3 regions of the Neobacillus sp. B4I6 genome follow, and region 1 is predicted to be linked to each of the others. Evidence: predicted binding sites of a transcription regulator. Region 1 holds the regulator's gene; each other region holds the start of a gene.
What was found. Region 1 encodes LexA, which represses DNA repair genes until DNA is damaged. Its sites were predicted from a motif close to CGAACATATGTTCG; they were not measured.

Region 1 (8,253 bases):
TAAGTGTCCAATTATTTTAAAAATTTTAATGTAAGAAAACCTAACATATCATTGACAACTTTTCTAACACAAAATATAATAGTATTATAATCAACCCGAGGGGAGGAGGAATTAGATGAGTGGAAAGGAAATTCGCCGTTCCATGCCACTGTTTCCAATCGGAACAGTCATGCAACTAACGGAACTCACAGCCAGGCAAATTCGTTACTACGAAGAACACCAATTGATTTCTCCAGCAAGAACCGAGGGGAATAGACGTTTATATTGTTTAAATGATATTGATAGGCTTCTAGAAATTAAGGATTTAATTGATCAAGGTGTCAATATGGCTGGCATTAAACAATTGTTCCTAGTAAAAGCGCAACAATCAAACATTCTTGAGCAACAAACAGAAAAGACTAAGCGCGAATTAACAGATGAACAGCTTAGAAAGCTGCTACGCAACGAAATGATGCATTTAGGTCGAAACAATCGATCCTCTTTACGTCAAGGAGATATGTCAAGATTCTTTCATTAATGTGGAAGTTTTCTTTTTAAAAAATAGGAGGTAAGGAAATGGCGAAGTATTCAAGAGAAGATATTAAAAGATTAGCGGTCGAAGAAAACGTGAAATTTATTCGTTTGCAATTCACAGACATCCTTGGAACTATCAAAAACGTGGAGATTCCAATAAGCCAATTAGAAAAAGCACTTGATAACAAAATGATGTTTGACGGTTCTTCAATTGAAGGTTTTGTACGTATTGAAGAATCTGATATGTTACTATATCCTGACCTTAACACATGGGTTGTATTCCCATGGACAGCAGAAAAAGGGAAAGTTGCCCGCTTAATTTGTGATATTTATACTCCAGAAGGAAAACCATTTGAAGGAGATCCTCGTAATAACTTAAGAAGAGTATTAAAAGAAATGGAAGAGTTAGGTTTCACTAACTTTAACCTTGGACCTGAGCCGGAATTCTTCTTATTTAAATTAGATGAAAAAGGCGAACCAAGTTTAGAGTTAAATGACCAAGGCGGATATTTTGACTTAGCACCAACAGATTTAGGTGAAAACTGTCGTCGTGATATCGTGCTTGAGTTAGAAGAAATGGGCTTTGAAATTGAAGCTTCTCACCATGAGGTAGCACCAGGTCAGCATGAAATTGACTTTAAATATGCAGATGCATTAACAGCATGTGACCAAATCCAAACGTTCAAGCTAGTTGTTAAAACAATTGCTCGTAAACACGGTTTGCACGCAACATTCATGCCAAAACCGTTATACGGAGTCAATGGATCTGGAATGCACATGAACCTTTCATTATTTACAAATGGAGAAAATGCATTCTATCAGCCAAGCGGCGACTTAGAAATGAGCGATACAGCTCGTCAATTTATTGCAGGTATCCTTAAGCACGCTCCAGCCTTTACAGCGGTAACAAACCCAACTGTAAACTCTTATAAGCGTCTTGTTCCAGGTTATGAAGCACCTTGCTACGTTGCTTGGTCAGCTAGAAACCGTTCACCATTAATTCGTATTCCTGCTTCTCGTGGATTAAGTACACGTGTTGAAGTAAGAAGTGTAGACCCATCTGCTAATCCATACCTTGCAATGGCTGTACTTCTTAAAGCTGGCTTAGACGGAATTAAAAATAAATTAACTCCGCCGGCACCAGTTGACAGAAACATCTATGTAATGAGCAAAGAAGAAAGAATCGAAGAAGGAATCATCGATCTTCCAGCAACATTAGCTCAAGCATTAGATCAACTGAAAGCTGATGAAGTGATTGTGTCTGGTCTTGGCGAGCACATTATGGAACACTTCCTTGAAGCTAAAGAAATCGAATGGGATATGTTCCGCACAGTCGTTCACCAATGGGAACGCGATCAATATATGAGCATGTATTAATATTATCTAAAGCCCTGGCGCCTGGCGTCAGGGTTTTTCTATGTCGCGCTTCTTTTCTTAGATTCTCTCAGTGAAAAATGCCATCCATTGGCTACCCGGTTTTTCCATTAAACAATTACGGTAGCCAATAAGCCTGATTGTCGACCCAAATTGCTCCTTCTCAACGACTTCGAACGTCAATAACTTCAATGGCTCTTTTTCCAATTAGGCATCCTAGATCATTCTAAATAAAATTAATAGGAATAGAATAGAAAAAGAGGTGCTTGATGTTCTTTAAAAATTCACAATTTTTACGGTTTACTTAATCCTAAATAATATATGCTTAAGTTGTAAACATTTGGGAGGTGCTCTAAATTGTATAAACTGCAAATTTGTAATGCTCTAACCCAAGAAATACTACGAGAAAAGACGTATAAGAAGCCTGATCTTATTTTAAGTTTGATAGAATCAGGAACAAAAGGTCAGGAATGTTTCCTATTTGATGAACAGCGCAAGACCTTGAAAGGAACGTATGTTACACATTCCAGTTTTAATGAAGGGGACACGAAAGTATATAAAGTGCTTTTTAAGGTAAAACTATCTGAAATACAAGCAAGAATAGCGAAATAGGCATTAAAGGAGTGGCTTATGGCTGCTCCTTTTTATTTTGAGTATTAATGCAGCTCTTCTGGCATAGAGACAACAGTACGAGACAGACCTCACTATTATTCTTCTGGAACGTCACGTAGGAATTCTTCTGGAAAGGTCACGTAGTTCGCCTCTAGGTGCCCCACCTCGTAGGAATTCTTCCGGAAAGGTCACGTAGTCCGCCTCTACGTGCCCACCTCGTAGGAATTCTTCCGGAAAGGTCACGTAGGCTGTCTCTACGTGCCCCACCTCGTAGGAATTCTTGCGGAAAGGTCACGTAGTTCGGCTCTACGTGCTCCAACTCGTAGAAGTTCTTCCGAAAAGGTCACGTAGTCCGCCTCTACGTGCCCCACCTCGTAGGAATTCTTGCGGAAAGGTCACGTAGTTCGCCTCTACGTGCCCCACCTCGTAGGAATTCTTCTACAACGGTCACGTAGCCCCACTCTATCCCGGATTCTGTAATTGCTTCAGCTTGAGGTTGATTAGCCACAACAAAAAAAGAGCCGGCACGTGTATGCCAACTCTCTTAAACTTAATGAATATGTCGGTAAACCCCAATGACTTTACCTAAAATCGAAACATTCCTTAAGATAATAGGGTCCATTGTAGAATTTTCCGGCTGCAGGCGTATGTAATCTTTTTCCTTGAAAAATCTTTTACAGGTGGCTTCATCTTCCTCGGTCATTGCTACAACAATATCCCCGTTATTAGCAGTTGGCTGCTGTTTCACAATTACATAATCCCCGTCTAGGATCCCAGCTTCTATCATACTCTCACCCATGATTTCTAACATGAAAACTTGTTCATCTGCAGGTGCAAGACTTTCTGGAAGCGGAAAATACTCTTCCACATTTTCAATCGCTGTAATCGGGAGTCCTGCCGTTACTTTCCCAACCACTGGAACATTGACAACTGTATTTCTTGGTATATGTGCAGCAACATCTGCTTCTAATATTTCAATTGCTCTTGGTTTTGTGGGATCCCGTCTAATAAGTCCTTTGCTTTCCAATCTTGCTAGATGTCCGTGAACAGTAGAACTGGATGCGAGTCCAACCGCTTCTCCAATTTCCCTTACTGAAGGGGGATATCCTTTACTCTTAACCTCACTTTTAATGAAGTCTAAGATATCTTGCTGCCTCTTTGATATTTTAGCCATGATAAAATCCACCTCGCCTGGTTAATGTTGTCTTTATTATAACATGTTCGTATTTTTTATACAAACATAAGTTCGAAAATACAGTTGACAACAAACAAACGTTCGATTTATAATAAAAATAATAAAACGAACATACATTCTTAAAGAGGTGTTATTTATGAAAAAATTATGGAACAAATACTCCTATGCTATTACTCTTATTATTTTAAGTTGTTCACTTTCAATCATATTATCATTCCAACATCATTCGAACGCGCAAGATGATTATTTAAAGGTTACAATCACTGAAGGAGATTCACTATGGGAAATCTCTGATCAATTTTCGGGTCAACATTCATTATCAAACAAGGAATTTGTTGCTTGGATAAAAAAGCATAATGAATTAGATGATGATCAAATTTTTCCAGGTGAAGAAATTATCATTCCGGTGAGTAAAGAAGTCTCATCTACAAATGAATTTGCTAGCGCCGTTGGTGAATAGAAAGGAACTTTTATGAAAGCAATTATATACTGCCGTGTCAGCACAAATAAGGAAACACAAGAATCTTCGTTAAAGCGCCAGGAAGAGGAATTAACGCAACTAGCTAACACCTATCACTTTGAGATTGATAGGGTAATTAAAGAAAAGGCTAGTGGTTATGATTTCAATCGTGAGGGGATATTTCAATTATTAGAACTAATTAGAGATAAGCAGGTACAAGCCCTCTTAATTCAGGATGAAACACGACTCGGTAGGGGGAATGCCAAAATTGCACTCTTGCATTGCATTTTAAAAGAAAATATTAAACTTTATAGTATCTCCCATAGTGGAGAATTACAGCTTTCAGAATCGGATTCCATGGTTTTGAACATCGTAAGTATGGTTGAAGAGTACCAACGTAAACTACATAATGCAAAAATCAAACGTGGAATGAAGCGAGCAGTTCAGAATGGTTATAAACCTGAAAAAAACTTAAAAAATCTTGGAGAAGCCTCCGGTCGTGAGAAAATTGAAGTTCCGATTGAAGAAATTGTCCGGTTAAGAAAAAATGGATTAATTTTTTCAGAAATAGCTGCTACACTTAGAGGTTTTGGCTATAACATTTCTAAAGCCACGGTTCATAGAAGATTCCAGGAATATATTGAATCACAAGAAGAGTAGACCTTTTGCCTTGTCATTAGGTTTTTTTTTTAGTAAAATCAGGTGTCATGTAAATAGTTTGAAAGGAAGGTCTTGGAATGCTTTCAAAAGAAAAGATGGCTAGAATTAATGAGCTGGCACGAAAAGCAAAAGCAACGGGATTGACTGAAACAGAAGCGAAAGAGCAAACTAAATTAAGAAGTGAATATTTGGCTACTTTTCGTTCGAATATGCTTGATACCCTTACTAACACCAAGTTTATTGATCCGGAAGGAAATGACGTTACACCGGAAAAAATCAAGGCTAGGAAAAAAAATACACTTCACTAAAAGTTCAGGAATACATTTTTTGTATTCCTATTTACATATACTGACTATTTTTGTGTAAAAATAAAAAAATAGTGACTTTTATTTCTTATTATTATGCTATTTGTTGAATAAAAAACGGTAGCGATATAAAATTGAAAATGTATTTAGTAACCTTGTGATTAGGAAAGGATGTAATTCATGTTTAATACTATTGATGATTTATCTGTAACCTCCATTCGAACGCTTTCCATTGATGCGATCGAAAAAGCAAACTCAGGACATCCAGGAATGCCGATGGGTGCAGCGCCAATGACCTATACTTTATGGACGCGTTTCTTGAACCAAAATCCAAAGAATCCACAGTGGTTTAACCGTGATCGTTTTGTCTTGTCAGCAGGTCATGGTTCAGCGTTGTTATACAGCATGCTTCACTTGTCTGGTTTCAACTTAACAATGGATGACTTAAAGCAATTCCGCCAATGGGGCTCTAAAACGCCTGGACACCCAGAGTATGGTCACACTGAGGGTGTAGAAGCAACTACTGGTCCACTTGGACAGGGGATTGCAATGGCAGTAGGAATGGCAATGGCAGAACGCCATGTTGCAAGTGTTTATAATAAAGATAAATATGAACTTGTGAACCATTTTACATACAGTATCTGTGGAGATGGAGATTTGATGGAGGGTGTATCTGCTGAGGCAGCGTCGCTAGCAGGACACTTGAAATTAGGGCGATTGGTAGTCCTTTATGATTCAAACGATATCTCACTTGATGGAGACCTTGATAAGTCGTTCTCAGAAAGTGTCAAAGATCGCTTCCTATCATACGGATGGCAATATGTTCGTGTCGAAGACGGCAATAATTTAGAAGAAATTGCAAAAGCTCTTGAAGAAGCTAAAAACGATCTAGACAGACCAACGATGATTGAAGTAAGGACAGTAATTGGATACGGTTCACCAAACCGTGCGGGAACTTCAGGTGTTCATGGCTCACCCCTTGGAGCAAATGAATTAAAACTTACTAAAGAAGCCTATAAATGGACTTTTGAAGAAGATTTCCATGTACCACAGGAAGTCTATGACAACTTCCAGAAGCTGATCGTTGAAAATGGCGAAAAAAAGGAAAAAGAGTGGAATGATCTTTTCGCTCAATATAAAAAAGAGTACCCTGAACTAGCTACTCAGCTTGAACAAGCATTAAATAATGAACTTCCTGCTGGTTGGGATAAAGAAATCCCTGTATATCCAGAAGGAAAAAGCCTTGCAAGCCGTGCCTCTTCAGGTGAAGTATTAAATGGTATTGCTAAGAATCTACCTATTTTTATCGGTGGATCAGCAGACCTTGCTGGTTCGAATAAAACGATGATTAAAGGTACGAAAGATTTTATGCCTGGTTCCTATGAAGGCCGTAATATCTGGTTTGGTGTTCGTGAATTTGCGATGGGTGCTGCAATGAACGGTATTGCTCTTCATGGCGGCGTAAAAGTATTTGGCGGAACATTCTTTGTCTTCTCTGACTACTTGCGTCCTGCCATTCGTCTAGCAGCGTTAATGGGATTACCTGTCACTTATGTCTTTACCCATGACAGTATTGCTGTTGGGGAAGATGGACCAACACATGAGCCAGTTGAACAGCTTGCAGCATTACGTGCCATGTCAGGATTATCAATCATTCGTCCTGCAGACGGTAATGAAACGGCAGCGGCTTGGAAACTTGCAGTTGAGTCTACCAACAAACCAACTGCACTTGTTTTAACTCGTCAAGATTTACCTACATTAAAAGGAACGGATATCAATGCGTACGAGGGAGTTTCTAAAGGGGCATATGTGGTGTCTCCTTCAGAAAGAGAAACTCCAGATGCGTTGTTATTAGCAACTGGATCAGAAGTAAGCCTTGCAGTGGAAGCTCAAAATGCGCTTGCTGGAGAAGGTGTTCATGTTTCGGTTGTAAGTATGCCTTCATGGGATCGATTCGAGCAGCAATCTCAAGAGTACAAAGACTCTGTTCTGCCAAGAAGTGTGAAAAAGCGCCTTGGAATTGAAGTGGGAGCATCATTTGGCTGGCACAAATACACTGGTGACGAAGGCGATGTTCTTGCTATTGATCATTTCGGAGCTTCAGCACCAGGAGAAAAGATTATGGAAGAATTCGGGTTCACTGTAAACAACGTAGTTGCACGTGTAAAAGCACTTCTGCAAAAATAAAATAATGAGATTTTAGGGAGAGCGGAAATCATCCGTTCTCCTTTTTTGATGGTATAAAGGGTCAAATTTCAACAATATTATGAACAAAGTTAATTTTTGCAGGAAAATTCAACAAATCTACCGAATTTATAGAAGAATAGTTTAGATTCCTGCTAATCGACAAAAATAGTGAAAGTTTTTGCCGCCGTAAGACATATGTTTCGTTAATCTTTTTTTATAATAGTAAAAAGGGTAATCAACGAAGGAGAGAACAGTGGTGAGAAAATATCAGCTATATTTAATAGAAGATGAATTTGCGACCCATTACTTCGGAAGAGAACGATTGTTTTTTCGGCTTTTTCAGGAACATCGAAAAGCAAACGGCGAACTTAAATTTATTACACAAAAACAAATTTCCTATATAACAAAAAAGGTTGAGGTTCTAAAGATCCATCAACTTATCCAAAAGCAGCTTGGAAAAATCAAGGGATTTAAAGCTGAGCATGGTGCATATTCAATTGAATTAAGCGGAAAACTAAGTACGGCAAAGTTAGAGGTTTTTCAAGACTTAATTACAATCGAGGCACAAGGCAGCTATGAAGCTGAGACGGCTTTTTTTGAAGTTCTAAGAAAATGTGAGACTTCCTTTTTGGCACTTGACCTTGAACATCAGCGATACGGTTGGTTAAAGCCGATAAAGGAAAGAAAATTTATCTAATTGCAGATATTGTCTAATCGTGTTTTATTTAGTACACTGTATGGTAGACAACATGAAGGAGGAAGTTGAATATGGTTTATTACATTCTAGTTGGTATACTAGCATTAGCAGCTGGTGTAGCACTAGGATTTTTCATTGCTCGTAAATATATGATGAGCTACTTAAAGAAAAATCCGCCAATCAATGAACAAATGTTAAAAATGATGATGATGCAAATGGGACAAAAACCATCACAAAAGAAGATCAACCA
Region 2 (8,253 bases), 3.1 Mb from region 1:
GCACTGCAAGAATTGCTTCTTTCCTTGGAATGGAAGGCACACTCAAAAAGAACTTTACACGTTTTGGTTATGCGATTATTCCTTTAGATCTTGCTGGACATCTGGCTCATAACCTGTTCCATATCTTCACTGAAGGAAAGGCCGTTTGGTTTAATTCGATCAGATTATTTGGGGTCAATTCCAATCCAGCGAGTTTAAGTCTCGCTTCCACACCAACCGTACAAATGATTCAATATATTGTAATCTTAATTGGATTGGCAGGCACTTGTTATGTTGTGTACAGAATGGGAAAAGGCAAAAAGACAGCATTTAAGGCCATGCTTCCTTACTACGTACTCATGACTGTTCTTGCGATCACTAATATTTATTTATTCTCTCTACCTATGATGCACAGAGTTTAATTAAAGAAGGTAATTCTTCATAATTTCTGCAAACTTTAGATGTAGAATACTTTAGAAATAAGATTTCTAGGAGGTAATCATGAAGAGTAAAAGATTGGTAGTAGGATTTGTTTCTTTTGTATTAATATTTTTGTTATCTGCTTGTGCGAGCAACAGTGATCAGAAAAGTGATGATGAAAATAATAAAAATATGGACCATAAAAGTATGAATATGGATCATATGGAGCATTCTAGTTCAGGTCAAATTCCGAAAGGTTTAATGGAGAAAGAGAATCCAACCTATAAAACTGGAAGTCAAGCTATTATCCAAGCTGCCCATATGGAAGGTATGAACGGTGCTAAAGCAACAATTGTGGGTGCATATGATACAACAGCCTACGCGGTTTCCTATACTCCAACAACAGGTGGAGAAAAAGTGAAGAACCATGAATGGGTTATTCAAGAAGAAATTAAGAATGCTGGTAGTGAAACATTAAAACCCGGAACCGAAGTTACCATAGAAGCTGACCACATGGAAGGTATGAAGGGTGCAACTGGGACAATTGATTCGGCCGAACAAACAACAGTATATATGATTGATTACACTCCGGCTGCTGGGGGAGAAAAAGTGAAAAATCATAAATGGGTAACAGAAAGTGAACTTTCAACCAAATAAAGGTTAGAATTAGACAAAAGGCAACAGAATGAGCTCATTCTGTTGCCTTTTGTCTACAAACTATGAATAAGTTTATTTGCAGAAATAAGGGAGATTTGGTGTTGATATTATGAATAGTTAATGGAGGAAAATAGTTTTAAATTGGATATTTTTTCATTATTGGTTAAAATAACTTGATGATGTTAGAGAGAATTTTCACCCAGGAGGAATCAAATGAAAAAAAGCAGCAATCCACTGGACAAGCGTTTCAAGATCGCTCACAGAGAAGCCCTAATTGGAATTATTCTTGTTTTGATTAATTTTATCTGGTGGTACGGTTTTGCCTATGGGCTTGGTTCGGCCAAAGTAGAACAATATTCGTACATATATGGTTTGCCAGCATGGTTTTTTTACAGCTGTATTCTTGGCTTTATTGTTATGGTTATACTCGTTATTTTTGCCGTAAGAGTTTTATTCAAGGATGTTCCCTTTGAAGTGGAAGAGGGGGAAAACAAGTGAACTGGGCCGTCATTACACCATTACTTATATTCTTATTGATTATCTTCGCTGTTGGGATGTGGTCAAACAAATTTGTTATTAAATCCAATTCTTTCTTGGAGGAGTACTTTTTAGGAGAACGTCAAATGGGCGGATTCATCCTGGCGATGACGATGGTTGCGACGTATGGAAGTGCCAGCAGCTTTATCGGAGGGCCCGGGGTTGCTTATACGCAAGGATTAGGCTGGGTCCTGCTTGCCATGGCCCAATTAGCAACCGGTTATTTTACGTTAATGGTATTGGGGAAGAAATTTGCGATTATATCCCGTCAGTACAAGGCAATCACCTTAATTGACTTTCTAAAAGAGCGCTATAAAAGTAAAGCGGTCGTGTTATTCTCAGCCGCAAGTATTATCATCTTTCTGTTTTCATCGATGACCGCCCAATGGATTGGCGGAGCACGTTTGGTAGAAAGTTTAACAGGCTTGCCATATACGACTGCTTTATTAATCTTTGCTTTTTCCGTCCTCGTCTTTGTTATTGTCGGCGGCTTTCGTGCGGTTGCGATCACAGACACCATCCAAGGTGTGGTCATGTTTGGGGGAACGTTAATCCTGTTAATCGCTACAATTAAAGCAGGTGGAGGAATCCCGAAGATCATCTCAGATTTAGCAACGGAAAATCCTAATTTAATCAGTCCCTATGGTGCAGAACGTAGTTTAACGCCATCCTTTGTTTCCTCCTTTTGGATTTTAGTAGGGATTGGCGTCGTCGGCTTGCCGCAAATTGCTGTCCGAGCGATGTCTTATAAAAATTCGAAGGCGATGCATAATGCGATTATTATTGGAACCATTGTCGTCGGTTTTATCATGCTGGGTATGCATCTCATTGGCGTGTTTGCAAGACCTGTTCTACCAGGTGTGAAAATCGGTGATACTGTTATGCCTTTGTTATCAATGAAAGTACTGCCGCCCTATGCTGCGGGTATCGTTCTCGCTGCACCGATGGCAGCCATTATGTCGACGGTGGACGCTCTTTTAATTCTAGTTAGCTCTGCACTAGTAAAAGATGTCTATTTAAATTACATCAAGCCGGATGCAGGGAACGACCTTGTGAAAAAGGTTAGTTTCAGCGTGACGGCGATTATTGGAATTGTGGTCATTCTGTTCTCGTTAAGTCCACCTGATTTAATCGTTTGGCTGAATCTGTTTTCTTTTGGGGGACTCGAGTCGGTCTTTATTTGGCCGGTTATTTTAGGACTATATTGGAGTAAGGGCAATAAATACGGGGCAATTACTTCGATGGTTTTAGGGATGGGTTCTTATATTTTATTAGATCAATTTTATCCAAATGCATTTGGGTTTCATACGGTGGTCCTCCCTATTCTGCTTTCTCTCCTGGGATTCGTGGTAACTAGTTTATTTACACAGCAAAACGAAGGTACGATCAACGTTAGAATGGAAAAATAAGCTAAGGTGCTTCGAAAGGCAGTTCATCTATCATTTTTGTTGCAATTATGTGCAATAATTTCTAGAATGAATTAACAGAAATTAATGTATGAATGAGGTGTACTCATTGGAAACCGTTATTCGATATTTGTCAGCACTTATTCTTCCGGGGTTGCTGGTCCTGCTTTTTACAAGGGTTACTTACAACCGGGTCATCGGGCTAGTTTTAACCGTTGCCCTGATTGCTACTTCAGTATATAAAGGGTATACCAACACATTTGTGCTCATCGTAGTGGATGCCTTCTCGTTAACAGCAGGGTTTTGGATGGCAGAAAAAATGAAGCAGAGAGCCATTAATAAGAGTTAATACATTCGAAGTTTTAGTGAGTCTGTCAGGAAAATGGCAGGCTTTTTGTGTTGAAATTTAAAAAAACGAATATTCGTTCGCATATTATTGGTTTGTTTTTAGGGGAATGTGGTAAAATGTTAATATGAATTTTAGTGGATACACTTGAAAGCAACCATCCCGGTCCATTAACAAGGTACATATGCTGAAAAGTGATTGATATTTCGGGAGGGGGAATATTTGTGAAGGACCAATTTGAATTAGTTTCAAAGTACTCGCCACAAGGGGATCAGCCAGAGGCAATCAGACAATTAGTCGAGGGTATTCGAAACAATAAACGCCAGCAGACGCTGCTTGGCGCTACAGGTACGGGTAAAACATTTACGATTTCCAACGTGATTAAAGAAGTAAATAAACCTACCCTTGTCATCGCCCACAACAAAACACTAGCTGGACAGCTTTACAGTGAGTTTAAAGAATTTTTCCCAAACAACGCAGTCGAGTATTTTGTCAGCTATTATGATTACTTTCAGCCAGAGGCTTACGTCCCACAGACCGATACCTTCATTGAAAAAGATGCTAGTATCAACGATGAAATTGATAAACTGCGGCACTCAGCGACATCTTCCCTATTCGAACGGAAAGATGTGATTGTGATTGCCTCTGTTTCTTGTATTTATGGATTAGGTTCTCCTGAAGAATATAGTGAAATGGTGTTATCGCTTAGAACGGGAATGGAAGTGGAACGCAATCAACTATTGCGCCGATTAGTCGATATCCAATACGACCGAAACGATATCGATTTCAAGCGCGGAACTTTCCGTGTCCGTGGCGATGTTGTTGAGATTTTCCCTGTTTCTCGTGATGAGCACTGCATGCGTGTCGAGTTTTTTGGTGATGAAATTGATCGGATTCGAGAGGTCGATGCATTAACCGGAGAAATCATTGGGGAACGAGAACATGTAGCGATTTTTCCAGCATCCCACTTCGTTACAAGGGAAGAAAAGCTGAAAATAGCGATTGAAAATATTGAAAAAGAACTGGAAGTTCGTCTGGAAGAACTGCGAGATGATAATAAATTACTCGAAGCTCAGCGACTTGAACAGCGGACGCGCTATGACCTGGAAATGATGCGTGAAATGGGTTTTTGCTCAGGGATTGAAAATTACTCGCGCCATTTAACCTTAAGGGATGCGGGCTCGACACCTTATACACTGCTTGATTATTTTCCAAAGGACTTTTTGATGGTGATTGATGAGTCGCATGTTACCTTGCCGCAAGTGAGAGGGATGTTTAATGGGGATAAAGCGCGGAAACAAGTGCTTGTTGATCATGGCTTCCGTCTGCCATCAGCGCTTGATAACCGGCCGTTAATGTTTGATGAGTTCGAAAAGCATATCCAGAATATCATTTTTGTTTCGGCTACACCTGGACCATACGAGCTTGAGCATACGCCGGAAATGGTTTCGCAGATTATCCGCCCGACAGGACTTTTGGATCCAACACTTGAGGTCCGTCCAATTGAGGGGCAAATCGATGACTTGATTGGTGAAATTCACGAACGGGTTAGGAAAAATGAACGTGTCCTGGTTACCACTTTGACGAAAAAAATGTCCGAGGACCTAACCGATTATCTAAAGGAAATCGGTATCAAAGTTCAATATTTACATTCGGAGGTTAAGACACTCGAACGGATTGAAATTATCCGAGAACTGCGTCTCGGCAAATATGACGTTCTCATCGGAATTAACCTGCTCCGAGAAGGATTAGATATACCAGAAGTTTCGCTCATCGCGATTCTAGATGCCGACAAGGAAGGCTTCCTTCGTTCCGAACGGTCGTTAATCCAAACGATTGGCCGTGCCGCCCGGAATGCCCATGGACATGTAATCATGTATGCAGACAAAATCACGAACTCAATGGAATTAGCGATAAGTGAAACGAAACGCCGTCGTGCCATTCAGGAAGAATATAATCGCAAGCATGGAATCACGCCAATGACGATTCAGAAGGATATTCGCGATGTCATCCGTGCCACCCATGCAGCGGAAGATCAGGAAGATTACAAACCAGCGGCATCGTTCAGTAAGATGTCGAAGAAAGAAAAAGAAAAACTAATTGCCACGATGGAAAAAGAAATGAAAGTCGAAGCAAAGGCGCTTAATTTTGAACGGGCCGCTGAGCTTCGTGATTTAATATTGGAACTTAAGGCGGAAGGATGACGTTACAATGGCAATGGAAAAACTGATTGTGAAAGGCGCCAGAGCCCACAATTTGAAAAATATAGATGTCACCATTCCGAGAGATAAGCTTGTTGTACTGACAGGACTTTCCGGCTCAGGAAAGTCCTCGCTTGCCTTTGATACGATTTATGCAGAAGGGCAGAGGCGCTATGTCGAATCCCTGTCTGCCTATGCGCGGCAATTCCTTGGCCAGTTAGATAAACCGGATGTGGATGCGATTGAGGGTCTCTCCCCGGCCATTTCCATCGATCAAAAAACAACAAGCCGGAACCCTCGTTCAACGGTCGGTACGGTGACAGAAATCTATGATTATTTACGATTATTATTTGCAAGGGTCGGGCACCCAACCTGTCCGATTCATGGAATTGAAATTTCCTCGCAAACGATTGAGCAGATGGTCGACCGAATTTTAGAATACCCGGAACGGACCAAAATGCAAATCCTAGCCCCAGTTATTTCAGGCCGTAAAGGATCACATGTGAAGGTGTTCGAGGATATCAAGAAACAAGGATTTGTCCGTGTCCGTGTGGATGGGGAAATGATTGACCTTGGTGATGACATCGGACTTGAAAAAAACAAAAAGCATTCGATTGAGGTTATTATCGACCGGATCGTTGTCAAGGAAGGGGTGTCGGCAAGGATTGCCGATTCACTCGAGACCGCACTGAAACTGGGCGAAGGTAAGGTTATTGTTGACGTAATCGGACAAGAAGAACTGTTATTTAGTGAAAATCATGCCTGTCCGCACTGTGGTTTTTCAATTGGAGAACTAGAACCGCGGATGTTTTCCTTCAACAGTCCGTTTGGCGCCTGCCCAGAATGTGATGGACTTGGCTCCAAGCTTGAAGTCGATCTCGATTTGGTCATTCCTAATCGTGATTTGACACTAAAAGAGCATGCTATTGCCCCGTGGGAGCCAACAAGTTCTCAATATTATCCGCAGTTGCTTGAGGCCGTATGCAATCATTTCGGAGTGGATATGAATACCCCTGTTAAGGAAATCCCTGAACACCTATTGGAAAAAGTCCTCTATGGGGGCGGGCGTGAAAAGATTTATTTCCGCTATGAAAATGATTTTGGCCAGATTCGTGAGGGCAATATAGAATTTGAAGGTGTCATCCGTAATGTTGAGCGCCGGTACAAAGAGACCAGCTCTGATTACATCCGGGAGCAAATGGAAAAATATATGGGCGAGCAGGCATGTCCAACCTGTAAAGGCTACCGTTTGAAAAAAGAAACTTTGGCTGTCCTAATTAATGGCCGGCATATTGCCCATGTTACCGACCTTTCGATTGAAGAAGCAAATCAATTTTTTGCAGAATTAGACCTTTCAGAAAAAGAAATGCAAATTGCCAAATTGATTTTCCGTGAAATTAGTGAACGGCTAGGTTTCTTAATTAATGTCGGTCTCGATTATTTAACACTGAGCCGGACAGCTGGTACGCTTTCAGGCGGGGAAGCCCAGCGGATTCGCTTGGCCACACAAATCGGTTCGCGTTTAACGGGTGTCCTATATATCTTGGATGAACCGTCAATCGGACTGCATCAGCGGGATAATGACCGCTTAATCGGGGCATTGCAAAACATGCGCGATATCGGCAACACCTTGATTGTCGTCGAGCATGATGAGGACACCATGCTTGCTGCCGATTATTTGATTGATATCGGCCCAGGTGCCGGGGTGCATGGCGGTGAAATCGTCTCGGCTGGTACACCTGCTGAGGTGATGGCTGACCCGAATTCACTGACAGGTCAATATCTATCAGGGAAGAAGTTTATTCCGCTGCCACTTGAGCGCCGCAAACCGGATGGTCGCTTTATTGAAATCAAAGGGGCTTCCGAAAATAACTTAAAAAATGTCAATGTGAAGCTGCCGCTTGGTATGTTTATTGCAGTAACTGGTGTATCGGGGTCGGGGAAAAGTACCCTTATCAACGAGATCCTCCATAAATCACTTTCACAAAAGCTGCACCGTGCAAAAACAAAACCTGGTGAACATAAAAGCATTAAAGGAATTGAGTATTTAGAAAAAGTCATCGATATTGATCAGTCGCCAATCGGCCGAACACCGCGCTCGAATCCTGCCACCTATACTGGGGTTTTCGATGACGTCCGTGATGTGTTTTCGAACACAAACGAAGCGAAGGTCCGTGGTTATAAAAAAGGCCGCTTCAGCTTTAATGTGAAGGGAGGACGCTGCGAGGCGTGCCGCGGTGATGGGATTATCAAAATTGAAATGCACTTTTTACCCGATGTGTATGTACCTTGCGAAGTCTGCCACGGCAAGCGATATAATCGCGAAACCTTAGAAGTAAAGTACAAAGGAAAAAACATTTCAGATATCCTGGATATGACCGTGGAGACGGGAGTTGAATTTTTTGAAAATATTCCAAAAATCAGCCGCAAGCTGCAAACCATTTATGATGTTGGCCTCGGATACATTAAATTAGGGCAGCCGGCGACAACTTTATCTGGAGGAGAAGCGCAGCGCGTCAAGCTCGCTTCTGAACTGCACCGTCGCTCGCAAGGGAAATCCTTTTACATTTTAGATGAGCCGACAACAGGTCTTCATGTCGATGACATTTCACGCTTACTCGTTGTGCTGCAGCGATTGGTTGATAATGGCGATACTGTGTTAGTGATTGAGCATAATCTCGATGTCATTAAGGCAGCCGATTACCTT
Region 3 (8,253 bases), 110 kb from region 1:
AGATGCTTAGTAATTTTTTCAGCATGTCCAACATTCATTTTCATAATATTGGCTAATTGTCCAGTTGCATTGTTTTCCACTACAACAACTTTCTTCGCAGAACGAACAAGCGGAAGAACTTCGTCAGTTGGGAACGGATGGATCAAACGAATATGGGCATGATTTACTTTTAAGCCGTCTTTCTCTAAACGAGTCATTGCTTCTTCAATAACACCACGAGTCGAGTTAAAGCCTACAAATAGTACATCAGCATCTTCGTGCTTAACATTTTTATATACTGGTGTATTAAAGCGGATATTTTCGACCTTACGGAAACGCTTATCCATTTGCGCAATTCGATTTGGAGCAGATTCCGATGGTTTACCAGTCTCATCATGCTCGACACCTGTTACGTGATGAATACCATTTTTCATACCAGGGATTACACGTGGGGAAATCCCGTCCTCTGTTACTTCATAGCGTTTAAAATATGCATTGTTTTCGTTAGCAGGTATGTCTTCTGTTACCAATTTTCCACGTCTGATTTCAACCTTGTCATAATTTAATGGTTCAACCGTTTGTTTACCCAAGGATAATTGTAGGTCAGATAAAATAATGACTGGACATTGATATTCTTCTGCTAAATTGAATGCTTCAGCTGTATCATAGAATGCTTCTTCAACAGTGCTTGGAGCCATTACAATTTTCGGGATTTCACCATGTGTTCCATAAATCATCGCCATAAGGTCTGATTGTTCTTGTTTTGTTGGTAATCCTGTTGATGGACCGCCTCGTTGAGTGTCAACAATTACTAGTGGCGTTTCAGTAATACCTGAAAGGCCAATTGCTTCCATTTTTAAAGATAATCCTGGACCTGCTGAAGCAGTTATTGTACGAACACCGCCGTAGTTTGCTCCAATTGCCATTGTACATGCAGCAATTTCATCTTCGGTTTGAATAACTGTACCACCTAGTGCAGGTAGCTTTTTAATCAAATATTCCATTATTTCAGAAGCTGGTGTAATTGGGTAGGCCGCCATAAAACGGCATCCGCCTGCAATAGCTCCAAGAGCAATAGCGTCATTTCCAATCATGAACATCCGTTTTTTGCCATCAGCCTTTTCAAGCTCCATTGTTTGGATGCCAGCTGCAAGATTTTCCTTCATTTTATCAAAGCCAGCTTTGATCGCATCCATATTTTTTGCAACTACTTGGTCGCCTTTTTTACCAAAAATCTCGCGAACTACTACTTCAAACACATGAATATCTAAGTCTAATACAGCAGAAGTTGCACCAATTGCAACCATGTTTTTCATTAGAGAAGTTCCGAGCTCTGTCGCAATTTCAGTAAATGGAACCGCATACAATGTAGCTTCAGTATCTTCCGGCTTCTTTGGATTGAATTTTGCATCAGCAAGGATTACTCCATTACTGTGTAATTCTTTGTAGTTTACATCAATAGTTTCCTGGTCAAATGCTACAAGGATATCTAAGTCATCAGAAATAGAACGAACTTCTGTAGTACTAACTCTGATTTTATTGTTGGTATGACCACCTTTAATACGTGAAGAAAAGTGACGATAACCATACAAGTAATATCCCAGGCGATTCAGTGCAATAGCAAAGATTTCCCCAGTACTTTCAATACCTTCCCCTTGTTGTCCTCCAACTTTCCATGAAAGTTGATTGATCATGACTTACACCCCTTTGGATATGTAAAAATAAGTAGTTTTGATGATCCATTTATTAGTTTAGCACTATTCCGAGTAAATCACTAGAAATTAGCCCATTTTATATAAAAAGACTAATAAAAAGTAGAAAGGTTATGTACTAAACGCTTACAATTCTAGACCTATGAACTAAAAATTGCAACCCTTTAAAGCGAAATAATGTCTAAAATATGAATATTTTTTTATTATTTGAAATATACTTGCTTTCTACAAGATAACAAATAAAAAGACATGATTTATCCGCATTATACGGCGTTTTGCAATATTAATTCAAGCTATGCACATTCATGATTTGAATTTTAAAAATTATTAAAGGTTATGGTAGAATAATACTTTAATAAGTCAATATCATTTAATACCAATTAGTGAGAAATATAACCTAAAAAATACCTGCTTGTAAAACAAGCAGGTAAAGGTAAAGGTAAAGGTAAAGGTAAATGTCCTTTTGTTTGGTCTCCTATAAATAGTCTATCTCTTTCAACGTGGTTCTACAATTAGTTTGATAGCTGTGCGTTCTTCCCCGTCAATTAAAATATCGGTAAACGCAGGGATACAGATTAAATCAACTCCGCTAGGTGCTACAAATCCTCGAGCAATCGCTACTGCCTTTACGGCTTGATTCAATGCACCCGCCCCAATTGCCTGTATTTCCGCTGCACCTCTTTCACGCAGAACCCCGGCAAGCGCACCAGCTACAGAATTAGGATTAGATTTTGCTGAAACTTTTAATATATCCATTTCTAGCTCCTCCTTAGAAAATCCCGATCCCGCATGAGCAGTTTCATGAACAAATCAGGTTATAACATTCCACTGCTACTATATTCATTTGTCAAAAAACATATTCCGGCTTGGACAAAAAAATTAGAAAAGCGGAGGCGCCCGGTTAGCAGCGTATGGACTGGAGCGCTTTGACTGAGATAAAGGAAACACGGAGAGCGAAGCGATTCGATGTTGACTTATCGTAGGGAAAAGAGCGAAGTCCACTAGCTGCTGGGCGCTTGAGCTAGACACTGTTCAAAGATATTTAGTAACAAAAAAATAAGAGCAAATGAAATTTGCTCTTAAGAGTAAAACGGATGGTCATCATTTATTAAAATGGGCTGTATCTTTTTTGTTAAGCCTGTTTTACGATCTAATTCAATCATAACTGCACTTAACTGATTTCTTCCTGCGGTTGCCACTTCAAACCGGACTGGCAGGCTGGTTAGGAACCTTTTAAGGACTGCTTCTCTCTCCACCCCTAAAATGCCATCATAGGGCCCTGTCATCCCTACATCAGATAAATATCCTGTGCCTCCCGGTAAAACCCGGTTATCGGCCGTTTGAACATGTGTATGTGTCCCCACAACGGCAGAGACCCTTCCATCTAAATACCAACCCATTGCCTGTTTCTCACTTGTTACTTCTGCATGAAAATCAACAAAAATATATGGGGTTCTCTCCCTGGCTATTTCAACTAATTCGTCAGCTTTCTTAAAAGGACAATCCAATGGAGCCATAAAGGTTCGACCCTGCAGATTAATAACGGCAACTTCTAAATCATTGACTTTAAAAAATGCCATACCTTTCCCTGGTGTTCCTTCTGGAAAATTTGCTGGTCTAACCATATTTTTTGCAGTACCTATAAATTCAAAAATTTCACGATTATCCCATGAGTGATTACCTAGTGTTACTGCCTGTGCCCCATACCCCAAGAATTCACGATAGATTTTTTCAGTAATCCCCTTGCCTCCTGCAGCATTCTCCCCATTGATAATAGTAAAATGAGGACGATATTTTTCTTTTAATTTTGGCAAATATTCCTTTACCATATCCCGGCCTGGTGAACCGACGACATCACCGATAAAAAGTAGATTCATTTTTGTTCCTTTCGTTAAAAAAATTGTTATTGTATAAATTGTATCACATTCAGACTTTATTTAATCGGATAAGGTGCTGCAAAAAATAAAGCGGTGCATGCGCACCGCTTTATTTTGCATATTCAACAGCCCGTGTCTCACGAATAACTGTCACTTTAATATGACCTGGATAATCAAGCTCTTCTTCAATGCGCTTACGAATATCGCGTGCTAATCGATGAGCAGCAAGATCATCAACTGAATCCGGTCTAACTATAATACGTACCTCTCGACCTGCTTGAATGGCAAAGGATTTCTCTACACCTTCATAGGATTCCGAAATCTCCTCTAACTTTTCAAGACGGCGAATATAGTTTTCAAGCGTCTCACTACGTGCACCTGGTCTTGCAGCTGATAAGGCATCTGCTGCTGCAACTAAAACGGCTATGATAGATGTTGCCTCTGTATCCCCATGATGGGAAGCAATACTATTAATTACTACCGGATGTTCCTTGTATTTGGTTGCAAGTTCAACACCAATTTCAACATGGCTGCCTTCTACTTCATGGTCGATGGCTTTCCCAATATCATGAAGCAAGCCCGCACGACGTGCCAAAGTTTCATCTTGGCCAAGTTCAGCGGCAAGTAAACCAGACAGTTGAGCAACTTCCATAGAATGCTTTAATACGTTTTGCCCGTAACTAGTACGGAATTTTAAGCGACCAAGAATTTTGATCAGATCTGGATGAAGTCCATGAACACCCACTTCAAAGGTGGTTTGTTCACCCACTTCACGGATATACTCATCTACTTCACGACGTGATTTTTCTACCATTTCCTCAATTCGTGCCGGATGGATACGCCCGTCTTGGACCAATTTCTCCAGTGCTAAGCGAGCCGTTTCGCGACGAATAGGATCAAAACCTGATAGAATGACAGCTTCAGGAGTATCATCAATGATTAAATCAATTCCTGTTAACGTTTCAAGCGTACGAATATTTCTTCCTTCACGGCCAATAATACGGCCCTTCATTTCGTCATTTGGCAGGTTGACGACAGAGACAGTCGTTTCCGCAACATGGTCAGCAGCGCAACGCTGGATTGCTAACGAAAGTATTTCCTTTGCTTTCTTGTCGGCTTCCTCTTTTGCACGATTTTCGCTCTCCTTGATCATTATCGCAGTGTCATGGGTAAGTTCCTGCTCCATTCGATCAATAATGATTGTTTTTGCTTCCTCGCGCGTTAAGCTCGATATTCGTTCGAGTTCAGTTTGTTGTTTTCGTACTAACTCGTCCACTTTGCTTTCCATCTCTTCAATATGCTGTTGTCTTTGGTTTAGAGAATCATCCTTCTTTTCTAAAAGATTTTCACGCTTGTTTAACGTTTCCTCTTTTCGATCTAAATTCTCTTCTCTTTGCAGTAAACGGTTTTCTTGTTTTTGCATTTCATTTCTTCGTTCACGAACCTCACGCTCTGCTTCAGTCCGAAGCTTGTGAATTTCATCCTTTGCTTCTAGCAAAGCTTCCTTTTTCAATGAATCAGCATCACGTTTAGCATCTTCAAGAATCTGCTCTGCAGCATTCTTTGCACCTGCTACTTTTGCATCAGCAATGGATTTATGAACAAAATAGCCAACAACGGCACCGACGATAAGGCCAAGCAAAATGGAGATGATTGTAATTGGTTCCATCGTTACACCTCCTCTTGCTATGAACTTTTGTTACATTTTTTAAGTGTCGGCATGTACATTGTTTAGACTCAACATACAGCAAGCACCAAGGCTTTTTTCGAATTGTAATAATACCAAAAATGTAAAATATACATGTTAATTGTAAAGGTGGGAATATTCATTGTCAAGGCTTAGTCCTATTGGCTTTTTGAAATATTTAGAATAGGACATCATTTATTCATCCTAAATGCTAAAATCCATTGGATTTTAACAAATAAAACTTGGTATAAAAATAACATTATGTAAAAAAAGAGCAAAACCATAAATAGCTTTGCTCATCTACATTAGTCTATTAATTCAAATTGTTCATCATCGTCTTTCTCAGTGACAAATTTTTCACCATCTAAACCATAATGTTCACGGATTTTCCCTTGAATTTCGAGGCGAACATCTGGATTTTCCTTCAAGTATAGCTTTGCATTTTCACGGCCTTGACCTAATCTTTCAGAATTATAGGAGTACCATGACCCGCTCTTTTCAACGATATCTAATTCTGCGCCTAGATCAATGATTTCGCCTTCTTTAGAAATTCCTTCACCATACATGATATCTACTTCAGCCGTACGGAAAGGAGGAGCGACTTTATTCTTAACTATTTTTATCTTCGTCTTATTACCTACAATATCATTTCCCTGCTTTAACGCCTCTGCACGACGAACTTCAATACGGACGGTGGAATAGAATTTCAATGCACGTCCACCTGGTGTTGTCTCGGGGTTTCCAAACATAACGCCAATTTTTTCGCGCACTTGGTTAATAAAGATGGCGATGGTCTTCGATTTATTGATGGCTCCAGATAATTTACGTAGGGCTTGCGACATCAAACGAGCCTGTAAGCCCATGTGAGAATCTCCCATTTCGCCTTCAATTTCCGCTTTTGGAACTAATGCTGCTACAGAGTCGACTACAATAATATCAATTGCACCACTTCGTACTAGTGCTTCTGCGATTTCAAGCGCTTGTTCACCCGTATCTGGCTGTGATAGCAATAACTCATCAATGTTAACACCTAATTTTTGGGCATACGCTGGGTCAAGGGCATGTTCAGCATCTATAAATGCTGCTTGTCCGCCATTTGCTTGGACTTCAGCAATCGCATGCAAAGCAACCGTAGTTTTACCTGAGCTCTCAGGACCATAAACTTCGATAATACGCCCTCTAGGATATCCACCCACTCCAAGTGCTGCATCAAGTGCTAACGAGCCACTCGGACTCGTTAAAATCCTCGTATCTGTTTTCTCTCCCATTTTCATGACAGAACCTTTACCAAATTGCTTTTCTATTTGCTTTAACGCCATTTCTAAGGCCGCTTTACGATCATTACTCACGAATCTTTTCCTCCCTTATATAAACACAAGCAAATTGCTATAATCTATTAAATTAATTCCTACTAATAATATAACCGCTTTTCGGATATTTGTCGAGTAAAAAAACGAACATTCATTCGTTTATTTTCAAAACAAAATCGTTGTAAAAAAAGGAAAATCCCCCACCCTTTTGTATCATTTTGCATTTTTAGTAGTCCGAAAAGGATAATTTCGTCAATTGTCAGACCTTTTTCCCAATTCTTGTTTATCCAAAAAAGTCACAGAACGCTAATTAGCATTCTGTGACTCTTTTAAAATTCGAAGGAGAAAATAGCAGCCAAATTTCACTGCACGGCTCCGGTTCGCTTCCCTTGTTCCGCCAAGGGTAATCTTTTCTACAATTGTCGGCTTTCCCTTAATTGCAATGCCTATATAAATTGTACCAACTGGCTTGCCTTCAAGTTCTTCAGGACCAGCAACACCCGTAAAACTAATCCCAATATCGGTTTTAAATACCTTTGAAGCATTTTCGGCCAGCTCTCTAGCACATTGTTCACTTACCGCACCATGTGTTTTAAGCGTTTCTTCCTGTACATCTAATAGCTGTCGTTTCACTTCATTTGAATAACAAACTATACCACCGTAAAACACTGAACTTGCACCTGAAATTGATGTTAACTCTTGCTGGAATAGTCCTCCTGTTAAACTCTCAGCGGCAGTAATAGTTAAGTTTCTTTCTTTTAAAGATTTCATTACTTCTATCAAAAGCGACGTATTATCATAGCCATATAAAAATGCACCAAGACGCTGATTTATCGTCTTTTCTAGTTCATCCAGCATAGCCTGTGCTGCATTTTCGTCCACATGTTTGGCTGTCAGTCGTAAAGTAACCTCCCCATCTCCTGCCAGCGGAGCTATCGTTGGATTGCTTTGCGCATCAATTAAATCAATAATTTCTGTTTCCAGAGCTGCTTCTCCAATCCCAAAAAACCTTAACACCCTTGAGACAATTCTCTCGTTAGACTTGTTTCTTGTAGAAAGAGCCTGGGTCCCATACCGGAGAAACATCGGTTCCATTTCCTTTGGCGGGCCAGGCAGCAGCATATACGTATGACCGCCGGATTCTACAACCATGCCAGGCGCCATCCCATGATCATTTGGGAGAATGTGAGATCCTGCTAATACGAGTGCCTGCTTTCGGTTATTTTCTGTCATTACACGATTGGTCCGCTTAAAAAAAAGTTCAATCGATGCTAACGCCGTTTCATCGATAACGAGTTCTTTACCAAGCTGACGAGCAATCGTTTCCTTCGTCAAATCATCCTTTGTAGGCCCAAGCCCGCCAGAAAATATTATAATCTCTGCACGCTTTTGGGCTATTTCAATTGCAGACTTTAGCCTGTCAGGATTATCACCGACAACTGTATGAAAATAGACATTAATACCAAGCCCAGCTAATTGCTGAGACAAAAATCTCGCATTCGTATTAACAATTTGACCGAGCAATAACTCCGAACCAACTGCAATAATCTCAGCATTCATAGCAATTCATCTTCCTTTACAACATAATAGAATTAAGTTTACTTTGAATTTTTTAGGACATGACTATTTTTTGCAAAGTAATCCCAGCCAGACCAGATAGTAAAAATTAAAGCCACCCATAATGACAC

Region 2: a site for LexA is predicted at 3,415-3,428, ahead of uvrB (excinuclease ABC subunit UvrB). Genes of this name have one in related genera too.
Region 3: a site for LexA is predicted at 6,710-6,723, ahead of recA (recombinase RecA). Genes of this name have one in related genera too.

Annotation. Positions count from the first base shown of each region.
Region 1 is NZ_JBNPWB010000002.1:3,061,530-3,069,782, reverse strand. Features, by position in the region: gene QF028_RS17250 (aminotransferase class I/II-fold pyridoxal phosphate-dependent enzyme) at 1-3, shown strand, start outside; gene QF028_RS17245 (MerR family transcriptional regulator) at 116-517, shown strand; gene glnA (type I glutamate--ammonia ligase) at 556-1,890, shown strand; gene QF028_RS17235 (hypothetical protein) at 1,948-2,094, opposite strand; gene QF028_RS17230 (hypothetical protein) at 2,245-2,499, shown strand; gene lexA (transcriptional repressor LexA) at 3,050-3,673, opposite strand; gene yneA (cell division suppressor protein YneA) at 3,831-4,154, shown strand; gene QF028_RS17215 (YneB family resolvase-like protein) at 4,167-4,814, shown strand; gene QF028_RS17210 (DUF896 domain-containing protein) at 4,892-5,122, shown strand; gene tkt (transketolase) at 5,300-7,306, shown strand; gene sirA (sporulation inhibitor of replication protein SirA) at 7,563-8,003, shown strand; gene QF028_RS17195 (YneF family protein) at 8,075-8,253, shown strand, end outside.
Region 2 is NZ_JBNPWB010000002.1:6,142,747-6,150,999, forward strand. Features, by position in the region: gene QF028_RS32380 (4Fe-4S binding protein) at 1-401, shown strand, start outside; gene QF028_RS32385 (YdhK family protein) at 481-1,056, shown strand; gene QF028_RS32390 (YhdT family protein) at 1,270-1,554, shown strand; gene panF (sodium/pantothenate symporter) at 1,551-3,002, shown strand; gene QF028_RS32400 (DUF2198 family protein) at 3,109-3,348, shown strand; gene uvrB (excinuclease ABC subunit UvrB) at 3,570-5,549, shown strand; gene uvrA (excinuclease ABC subunit UvrA) at 5,557-8,253, shown strand, end outside.
Region 3 is NZ_JBNPWB010000002.1:3,166,987-3,175,239, forward strand. Features, by position in the region: gene QF028_RS17720 (2-oxoacid:acceptor oxidoreductase subunit alpha) at 1-1,673, opposite strand, end outside; gene spoVS (stage V sporulation protein SpoVS) at 2,187-2,447, opposite strand; gene QF028_RS17730 (TIGR00282 family metallophosphoesterase) at 2,771-3,568, opposite strand; gene rny (ribonuclease Y) at 3,678-5,237, opposite strand; gene recA (recombinase RecA) at 5,561-6,604, opposite strand; gene QF028_RS17745 (competence/damage-inducible protein A) at 6,872-8,125, opposite strand; gene pgsA (CDP-diacylglycerol--glycerol-3-phosphate 3-phosphatidyltransferase) at 8,164-8,253, opposite strand, start outside.